DNA from 4 places in the Streptomyces castrisilvae genome. Region 4 is predicted to be linked to each of the others. Evidence: riboswitches for the same ligand, from Rfam matches in the RefSeq annotation. Region 4 holds a riboswitch; each other region holds the start of a gene.
The links. Region 4 has a riboswitch for cyclic di-AMP ahead of P8A18_RS21285 (C40 family peptidase). Riboswitches for the same ligand answer to the same signal wherever they lie in the genome.
Positions count from the first base shown of each region.

Region 1: another riboswitch for cyclic di-AMP. It lies ahead of P8A18_RS18050 (M23 family metallopeptidase); the one in region 4 lies ahead of P8A18_RS21285 (C40 family peptidase).
Region 2: another riboswitch for cyclic di-AMP. It lies ahead of P8A18_RS26240 (M23 family metallopeptidase); the one in region 4 lies ahead of P8A18_RS21285 (C40 family peptidase).
Region 3: another riboswitch for cyclic di-AMP. It lies ahead of P8A18_RS02860 (C40 family peptidase); the one in region 4 lies ahead of P8A18_RS21285 (C40 family peptidase).

Region 1 is NZ_CP120997.1:4,199,731-4,201,920, reverse strand. Features, by position in the region: gene P8A18_RS18050 (M23 family metallopeptidase) at 1-912, opposite strand, end outside; cyclic di-AMP (ydaO/yuaA leader) riboswitch at 924-1,077, opposite strand; gene P8A18_RS18045 (PP2C family protein-serine/threonine phosphatase) at 1,289-2,190, opposite strand, start outside.
Region 2 is NZ_CP120997.1:6,020,004-6,022,193, reverse strand. Features, by position in the region: gene P8A18_RS26245 (GntR family transcriptional regulator) at 1-224, opposite strand, end outside; gene P8A18_RS26240 (M23 family metallopeptidase) at 414-1,268, opposite strand; cyclic di-AMP (ydaO/yuaA leader) riboswitch at 1,282-1,449, opposite strand; gene P8A18_RS26235 (M16 family metallopeptidase) at 1,672-2,190, opposite strand, start outside.
Region 3 is NZ_CP120997.1:740,951-743,140, reverse strand. Features, by position in the region: gene P8A18_RS02865 (ATP-binding protein) at 18-449, shown strand; gene P8A18_RS02860 (C40 family peptidase) at 487-960, opposite strand; cyclic di-AMP (ydaO/yuaA leader) riboswitch at 964-1,136, opposite strand; gene P8A18_RS02855 (hypothetical protein) at 1,448-1,756, opposite strand; partial or broken gene P8A18_RS02850 (ATP-dependent Clp protease proteolytic subunit) at 1,764-2,190, opposite strand, start outside.
Region 4 is NZ_CP120997.1:4,875,252-4,877,441, forward strand. Features, by position in the region: gene P8A18_RS21280 (hypothetical protein) at 1-232, shown strand, start outside; gene P8A18_RS21285 (C40 family peptidase) at 279-1,424, opposite strand; cyclic di-AMP (ydaO/yuaA leader) riboswitch at 1,423-1,575, opposite strand; gene pcrA (DNA helicase PcrA) at 1,737-2,190, shown strand, end outside.

The sequences.
Region 1 (2,190 bases), 680 kb from region 4:
ACCGGAGGACCACATCGAACCGGCTTCGCCGAACGTCGAGGTGATCGTGTACGAGGAGGTCGGGATGGCGTAGCTGGCGGCGAGCTTGGCCAGGCGCAGGGCCTCGGCCTTCTTCTTCGCCTCCTCCTCCGCCTTCTTCTTCTCGGCGGCTGCCTTGGCCTCGGCCTCGTCCTGCTGCTTCTTCGCCTCGGCGGCGGCCTTCTCCGCCGCGGCCTTCTCCTCGGCCGCCTTGGCCTCGGCGTCGGCGGCGCCCTGCTGCTGCTCGGCCTGCTGGAGGATGCGGGCGCGCAGCGCCTCACCGGCGTCCGTGGTGCCCTGCTCGGCCTCGGCGGTGGTGATGCCGGCGGTCGTCAGCGGGGCGGCGGCGGTCGCGGTGGCCGGGGTGTCGGCCTCGGCCTCACCGGAGAACAACGCGCCCACGCCGGGGAGGGACTTGGCGTCGGGGAGATTGTCCGCGATGGAATCGGGAAGAGAGATGGAGACCGGCGGTTTGCTCTGCGCAGTGGCCATGCCACCCGCGCCGACGGCCGCGATGACACCGACGCCGAGGACGGTGGAGCTACGGGCCAGACCATTGCGCTGCTTGGCGACGCGGTGCTTGCCTCGGACGGGGCGGACGGACTCCTCGGTGGGGTTCCATTCCTCCCAGGTCCGGTCGGAACCGGCGTCACCCGCGTCCGCGCGGAAGCCGGTGCCGAAGTCGGGCCCGGTGCCGAAGTCGGGGCCAGTGCCGAAGTCCGGGCCGGTGCCGTCGGCAAAGACGGTGCCGCCGGCAAAGCCGTTGCCCGGATCGGTCGCGTAGCCGCTTCCCTGCTCCGGGACGTACGCGGTGCCGGGGACCGGGGCGAAGCCGGGGCCGTACTCGGGCACGAACCTGGAAGGGGATTCGGGGGCAGGCTTGTTGGACGCCACGCGGGCGCACTCCTTTCCTTCCTTCTCGCCTACCGGGTTAGCTGACGGGTTCGGAGCAGGAAGGTCTCCTACGGGCTCCTCCGCCTCTTACGAAGACAGAGATGCCCGATTCACCCCATGTAGGTGGTTCCCCGGTTCCCTTGCGGAATTCGGCGCTCGCGCACGGTGCCGCCACTGACGGCGGCTGGGACAACCGCGCTGCGTTATCGAACGTTAATAGACAGGCGGGCCCGATTCCAAGCTGTTCCCGCTGATCGTTCACGTCCTTGGCCTGGACTTTACGGGACACAACCGGGTGGAAGCGGGCGAGTTGCTTGCCATCCGGGCATCGTCCAATTTCTGACGGTGTGTCAAATGTTATGCGGAGCGACGCCCTTCAGTCACGGAGGGTGGCATCCCGTTTGATGATCTTGACCGTCCTGCGCCGGTCGGGCTGCCCCTTCGCCGGCCGCAGGACCGCGAGCAGCGCCATGTCGTCGGTCGCCTTGCCCCCCGTATGCAGCCTCACGTCGTCGCTGAGCGCGGAGAGCAGCTCCTCGGGCTCGGGGAAGAGCCGTCCGCGCAGCCGCTCCACCGGGTCGTAGAAGACACCCTCGGCGTCACGGGCCTCGGACAGCCCGTCCGTGTAGAACAGGAGCGTCCCCCCGTCCGGCAGCTCCCACTCGTCCGCCCGGTCCGGCCGCACCACCAGACCCATGCCCAGCGGCAGCGCGGGCTCCGAAGGCGTCAGCGTCTCCACCGCCCCGTCCTGACTCAGCAGCAGCGGTTCGGGGTGGCCTCGGTTCACGATCCGCACCCGTTGCGCACCCGGCGGAATCTCCGCGACCACGGCGGTGACGAACTCCTCGAACGTGTCGAAGCCGCTGTCCCGGGTCGACTCCCGCTCCAGCGCGCGCTCCAGCCGCTGCGCCACCCCCTCCAGCGACTTCTCCTGCTCGGCCGCTTCCCGGAACGCCCCGATGACCACCGCCACCGCGGCCACCGCGTCCAGCCCCTTCCCGCGTACGTCCCCGAGCACCAGCCGCACGCCGTACGGGGTGTCGGTCGCCGAGAACAGGTCACCCCCGACGAACTCGTCCGCCTGCGCCGCCTCGTACCGCGCGGCCACGTGCAGCCCGCCGATCCGCTCGGCCGGCGTCGGCAGCACCGCCCGCATGGCGGTCTCCGCGATGACCCGGGCGGAGGCCAGCCGCTCGTTGCTCCGCTGGACGACCCGGTTGATCACGCACGCCTGGACGAAGACCGTGAAGACGGTGAGCAGTTCGATGAACGGGACCA
Region 2 (2,190 bases), 1.1 Mb from region 4:
GCGGCCTCCTGCTCGGACGGCTCGGCGACGCAGGCTCCGGCGTGTCTGCGGGTGACCACGAAGCCCTCGGACTCCAGGGTGCGCAGCGCTTCCCGTACGGGGACGCGGGAAACCCCGTAACGCCGCGCGAGCACCTCCTCGGTGAGCCGGCCGCCGCGTTCGAAGACACCGGAGACGATGTCGTCACGGATTGCCGTGCATACCGAATGCGCTGGAACACGCATGTCCGAACCTCCGCCTCAATCCCCGCGAACAGCGGCCGATCGACACCTCTGCCGCGACTCTATTGCAATGCGCCCACATTTCCGATGCCGGGCGGGAATTCATGAATATCTTTTGGTCACGGGCGGGTCCGGGCACGGCGAAGGCCCCGGCACGGTGCCGGGGCCTTCGCCGTGGAGTCGGGCGGGCGGTCAGACGGTGACGCCGTGGGCGCGCAGGTAGGCGACCGGGTCCATGTCGGAGCCGTACGAGGGGGTGGTGCGGGCCTCGAAGTGGAGGTGCGGGCCGGTGGAGTTCCCGGTGGAGCCGGAGAGCCCGATCCGCTGCCCGGCACCGACGCTCTGGCCGACGGCGACGCCGATCGAGGAGAGGTGGCCGTACTGGGTGTACGTGCCGTCCGTCATCCGGAGCACGATGTTGTTGCCGTACGCCCCGCCCCAGCCGGCCTCGACGACCGTACCGGCGCCGACGGCGACGACGGAGCTGCCGGAGGCGGCGTGGAAGTCGATGCCGGAGTGGCTGCCGGAGGACCACAGCGAGCCGCTGGACTTGTAGCCGGTGGTCACGTAGGAGCCGGCGACGGGGAGCTGGTAGGACGTGCCCGGGGTGGCGCGGGCGGAGGAGCGGGCCGCGCGGGACGTGCTCTCGCGCGCCTCCTCGGCACGGGCGGCCGCCTCGGCCTTCGCCTTGGCCCTGGCGGCCTTCTCCGCGGCCTTCTTCTTCGCCTCGGCCTTCTTCTTCGCCTCGGCCTTCTTCTTCGCCTCCGCCTCGGCGGCGGCCTTCTTCTGGGCGACGTCGGCCTGGTGCTGCTGCGCGGCGGCCTGTGCGTCGATCCGGTCGGCGAGGGTGTTCTCGATGGACATGATCTGGGCGAGACCGGTCTCGTCGGCGGCGGGGGCCGGGGAGGCCCCGGCGGCGAGAGCCGGGGAGGCCAGGGAGCCGATGACGCCGGTGGCGGCGAGCGTCGCGACGCCGACGGCCTTGGCGCCGGTACGCGTCAGACGGCCCGGGGCACGGTGCTTCCCGGTGGCACGGGTGAACGCCATGGGGTGGCTGGTCCTTTCCTTCCTTCTCGCCTACCGGGTTAGCTGACGGGTTCGGAGCAGGAAGGTCTCCTACGGATGCCCCGGCCTCGCGGGAGGCGGAAGCGTCCGATTCACCCCAGGGACTGCGTGGGTCCCCGGCTCCCCTGGCTCGCGCCTGACGGGGACTCGGCGATGACTGCCCGGTACGCCGCGGATGCGGCATACGAGTGGCGGACAGCCGGGCCGACGCTAGGCGGCCGCGCTTCCCGTCACCAAACGGACGGGAGGTTTTGTAGCGCATCCCACAGGGTTGATTCATTACCTATGAGACAAAGAGTCATGAATCAGACATAAAAGGAGGCTCCGGCGGCAACGACACGCCGGAGCCTCTCCGTTGCCCGCGCGGCGGGCGGAGTGTGAGCGGTCAGCCGCTGACGACCGTCACCTCTCCGATCCCGAGGGCCCTGACCGGCTCCTCGATGCGCGAGGCGTCACCGACCAGGACCGTGACCAGCCGGTCCACCGGGAAGGCGCTGACCACGGCCGCGGTCGCCTCGACGGTGCCGGTCTCGGCGAGGCGGGCGTACAGCGTCGCCTGGTAGTCGTCCGGAAGGTGCTGTTCCACCTGGTCGGCGAGGGTGCTCGCGACGGAGGCCGCCGTCTCGAACTTCAGCGGGGCGACGCCCACGAGGTTCTGCACGGCGGTCTCGCGCTCGGCGTCCGTCAGACCCTCGGCGGCCAGCGTCCGCAGGACCTTCCAGAGGTCGTCCAGCGCCGGTCCGGTGGACTCGGTGTCCACGGAGCCGCTGATGGCGAGCATCGCCGCGCCCGTCGCGCCCGAGGCGGAGTCCACCGCGCCGGAGCGCAGCACCTGGGCGAAGGCCCGTACGCCGTAGGTGTAGCCCTTCTCCTCGCGCAGCACCCGGTCGAGCCGGGAGGTGAG
Region 3 (2,190 bases), 4.1 Mb from region 4:
GAAAGGGACGGCTCGCCATGGCAGACCATCAAGAGGCACGTGTCACTCTGCCGAGCGAGCCGGCCTCGGTCGCCGAGGCCCGCAGGTACGTGGGCCGGGTCCTGGCCGAATGGGGCCTGCCCGAGGGCGCGGAGACGGCCGAGACCGTACGGCTCATTGTCTCGGAGCTCGCCACCAACGCCGTCCTGCACACGTTCGGTCTTTCACCCACGTTCACCGTGGACCTGCGGCTGGAGCGCGAGGAACAGCTGCGCCTCGGCGTGACGGACAGCCATCCGCGCCGGCCCCAGCGGCTGCCCGCAGCGGTCCAGCAGGACAACGGACGCGGCCTGGTCATCATCCGCTCCCTCGCCAAGGAGTACGGCGGCCGGCTGTCCGTCACGCCCGCGCCCGACGGCGGCAAGACCGTCTGGGTCGCGCTCCCCTGGCACGTCCCCGTCCAGCCCTGACGTCCGAAGCGCCCACGCGCCCGGCCGGGGCCGGGCGTCAGCCGACCCGGCCGTAGTAGACGCTCTTGGTCCAGATCTTCTCCAGGCGGACCACGGCGCCGGTCTTCGGCGAGTGCCAGATCTTGCCGCTGCCGGCGTAGATCCCCACGTGGTAGACACCGCTGCCGGAATGGAAGAAGACCAGGTCGCCGCGCTGCCGCTGGGAGGCGGAGATGTGGCGGGTCTTGTTGTACTGCTGCTGGGCCGTGCGGGGGAGTTGCTTGCCGGCCTTCTTGAACGAGTACAGCGTCAGCCCCGAACAGTCGAAGCGGCTGGGGCCGGTGGCGCCCCACCGGTAGGGCGCCCCCTTCTTCGACGCGGCGATGTTCAGGGCCTTCATCGAATGACCGGCGGCCTGGGCCTCGGGGGCGGCGCCGGGGACGAACAGCGTGCCGCCGACGGCGGCGAGCGTCATGGCCGAGGCCGTAGTGGCCCGGACGAGCAGAGACGGGACATGAACCTGCGCACTCATGCGCAACCCTTCGTCAGCCGCCTGTGAAGGATGACCTGTCGGGTTCGGGCTGGCGAAGTCGCCCGGCCGCACAAGGCGGCTTCACCCCGAGGGACCTCCGGAAAACCGGTCGTCCCGTAGTGCTCGGGTCCTCCACTCCTGCCGATCCACTCCTGTCGACCAGGCATCCGGACGGCGGCAGGACTCGGCGTCCGCCCGGACCGCCCCGCCGCGGTGGCGGGGGCTTGTCGTCCCAGGGATCTTGACTCACCGAGTGCCGGATTTCCGAGGTGAAACGGCCATAAGTGAAGATCCTCACGGATCGCCCGTTCAGGTGGACAGACGGGCTTCAACCGGTCCGCGAGCCCCTCCCGGCCGTCGCCGTACCAGCGGTGTCGCGAAAGATCCCGGCCCCCGTGCATCACGAAAACGCAAGTCGAGCGGTCGCTCGCGCGAGTCAATGCCTACGCCGAACGAGCGAGGAAAATCGGTTCGCCCGTCGGGCGTGTCAACTCGGCGGGCCGGGTGGCAGGATCACCCGCGCCGCCCGCCGCTCCCCGTCCAGCGCCCGCAGCGCCCTCGTCAACGTGGTGGTGTGGATGCGGGTTTCACCGCGCCGGTGCATCAGAGCGAGCGCGTCACGCTGGGCCGCCGCGTGCGAGGCCAGCGCCTGCGCGGCGCGCAGGGCCGCGTAGGTGTCGTCGTTCCGCGCCGGATTGATCCGGCCCATCTGGTCGATGACGTGCAGATAGTGGTCGATGAACTCGCACTCGGCCCGCGTCAGGGCAGGCAGCGGGGAGAACTCCGGTGAGGGCATCGCCGGTTCACCGCTCGGTGTGCGGCGGCACCGGGACGCGGCTGTGCACGATGTGGTCGACCAGGCCGTAGGCTCGCGCGCCCTCCGCGTCGAGGATGAGATCGCGCTCGGTGTCCCGGACGACCTGTTCGGCGCTGTGCCCCGTATGACGGGCCAGCATGCCGGCCATCGTCTCGCGCATCCGGGCCAGTTCCCGCGCCTCGATCTCCAGGTTGGACGGCTGGCCCCGGACGGGTTCGGCCAGTCCCGGCCGGCTCACCACCACCTGGGCGCCGGGCAGGATGTGCCGCCGCCCCGGGGCGCCCGCGGCGAGCAGCACGGCCGCGCCGGCGCCCGCCCGGCCGAGGCAGAAGGTCTCCACCTCGCAGCTGAGGAAGGCCACCGTGTCGTAGAGCGCGGTCATCGCACCGAACGAGCCGCCCGGCGAGTTGATG
Region 4 (2,190 bases):
GCTGCACGGTGCGCTGACCATGCTGGTCACCGGAGTCGCCCTGGTCGGGCTCGACCAGGCGGACGACCACCCCGTGAACAACGTCAAGATCGGCATCAAGCTGCTGATCCTGGTCGTGATCCTCGGGCTGGTCTACGTCAAGCGGGACGAGGAGAAGGTCGGCAAGGGCCCCTTCGCGGCGGTCGGCGCCCTGACCGTCGCCAACATCTTCATCGCCACGCTCTGGACCTGAGGAACGCCCCGGGCCGGCCCGCTTTTGGACCGGCCCCCTTCCCCGGTCAGGCCGGGCGCACGCTTCCGTAGATCGGCATGTAGTAGATCGACTCCTCGCGCACGTTCGCCCCGGGCTTCGGCGCGTGGATCATCATCCCGTCGCCCTTGTAGATCCCGACGTGGCTGATGTCGTCGTAGAAGAAGACCAGGTCACCGGGTTGGAGATCGGCCGTGGCGATCCGGGTCCCGACGTTCACCTGGTCCCAGGTGGTCCGCGGTATGTCGACCCCGGCCGCCTTCCACGCCGCCTGGGTGAGCCCCGAGCAGTCGTACGAGGAGGGGCCGGTCGCCCCCCAGACGTACGGCTTGCCGATCTGGGCGCGGGCGAACGCGAGGACCTTCTCCGCCTTCGTGGACGCGCTGGAGCCGGAGTCCGAGCCGGAACCCGAACCCGTCTCCGTACCGCCGCCCGACTCCTCGGCCTTGCGCTCGGCCTCCTTCTTGGCGGCGGCCTGCTTCTTCGCCAGCTCCTCCGCCTTGCGCTTGGCCTCCGCCTCCTTCTTGCGCTCCAGCTCCGCCAGGCGTGCCTTCTCCTCGGCGGTCAGCTTCGACAGCAGCGTCCGGGCCTCGGTCAGCTTGTTCTGGACGTTCTGCTTGCTGGTGCGCAGCGCGGTCTGCGACTCGGTGAGCGTCTCCAGGCTCTCGACCGCCTGGGCGCGCTGCTTGGACGCCTTCGCCTGCTGCGTACGGAACTCGTCGACCGCCTGCTGCTGGCGGTCGGCCATCCGGTTCATCAGGTGGGTCTGGTCGAAGAACGACTGCGGGTTGTCGGCCAGGAAGAACGTCGCGGTCGGCGCGAGGGCGCCGTCGCGGTACTGCGCGGCGGCGTAGTTGCCGAGCGTCCTGCGCGCGTCGTTCAGCTTCGCGGTGCGCTTGGCCACGTCCTCCAGCAGCGTGTCGACCTTGGTCCGCTGCTTGTCCGCGGCCTCCTTGGCCTGGTTGTACTTCTGGGTCGCGGTGCCCGCCTGCCGGTAGAGGTCGTCGACCTTCTTCTGTACGTCCTCGATGCTGGGCTTGGGAGCCGGGGCGGCCATCGCGCTCTGCGAGGACAACAGGGTGACCGTCGCGAGCGCGGCGGAGGTGAGCCCCACGACAGGGGCGGCGGAGCGCACCCGGGGGCGCGGTTTGCGATGCGACGCCAAGGCCGGCATCTCCTTCCGTGGACCGCCTACCGGGTTAGCTGTCGGGTTCGGGCGGAACGGAAGGCTGCCCTACGGTCCAGTGGGGACGCGGACCGATTCACCCCGGTGATGCGTGTGGGTCCCCGGTTCCGGGCGGGCCCGGATTCGGCGTGGACGCCCGCTCGGCGTGGGTCGCCTCTGGGGGTACGGGCCGTCCGAACGAGCACGCTAACCAACGCGGGGTGCCGCTGGGAAGCTTGATGTTCGATATGCCCGATACATTTTCGTGACCTTTTCGGAGCGGGGCCGAGTGTCAGTGGGGGGCTCTAGACTCGGGGAGCGATGAGCAGCCTCTTTGACGACAGTTTCCTGACCGGCCTCCAGTCCGAGGAGGAAGGGCCCCCGCCGCCCCCCGAGGACTCCGCACCCGAAGCGGTGCCGGAGGACCTTTTCGCGGGCGTGTTCGACGGCCCGCCGCCGCGCGACGCGTACTACCGCGACGGTGCCCACCGCCCCGTCATCGACCCCGCGGCCCTGCTCGACGGGCTGAACACCGAGCAGCGCGCCGCCGTCGTGCACGCCGGGTCCCCGCTGCTCATCGTCGCCGGGGCCGGCTCCGGCAAGACCCGGGTGCTGACCCACCGCATCGCCCACCTCCTGGCCGAGCGCGGTGTGCACCCCGGCCAGATCCTGGCGATCACCTTCACCAACAAGGCCGCCGGCGAGATGAAGGAGCGCGTCGAGCAGCTGGTCGGGCCCCGGGCCAACGCCATGTGGGTCATGACCTTCCACAGCG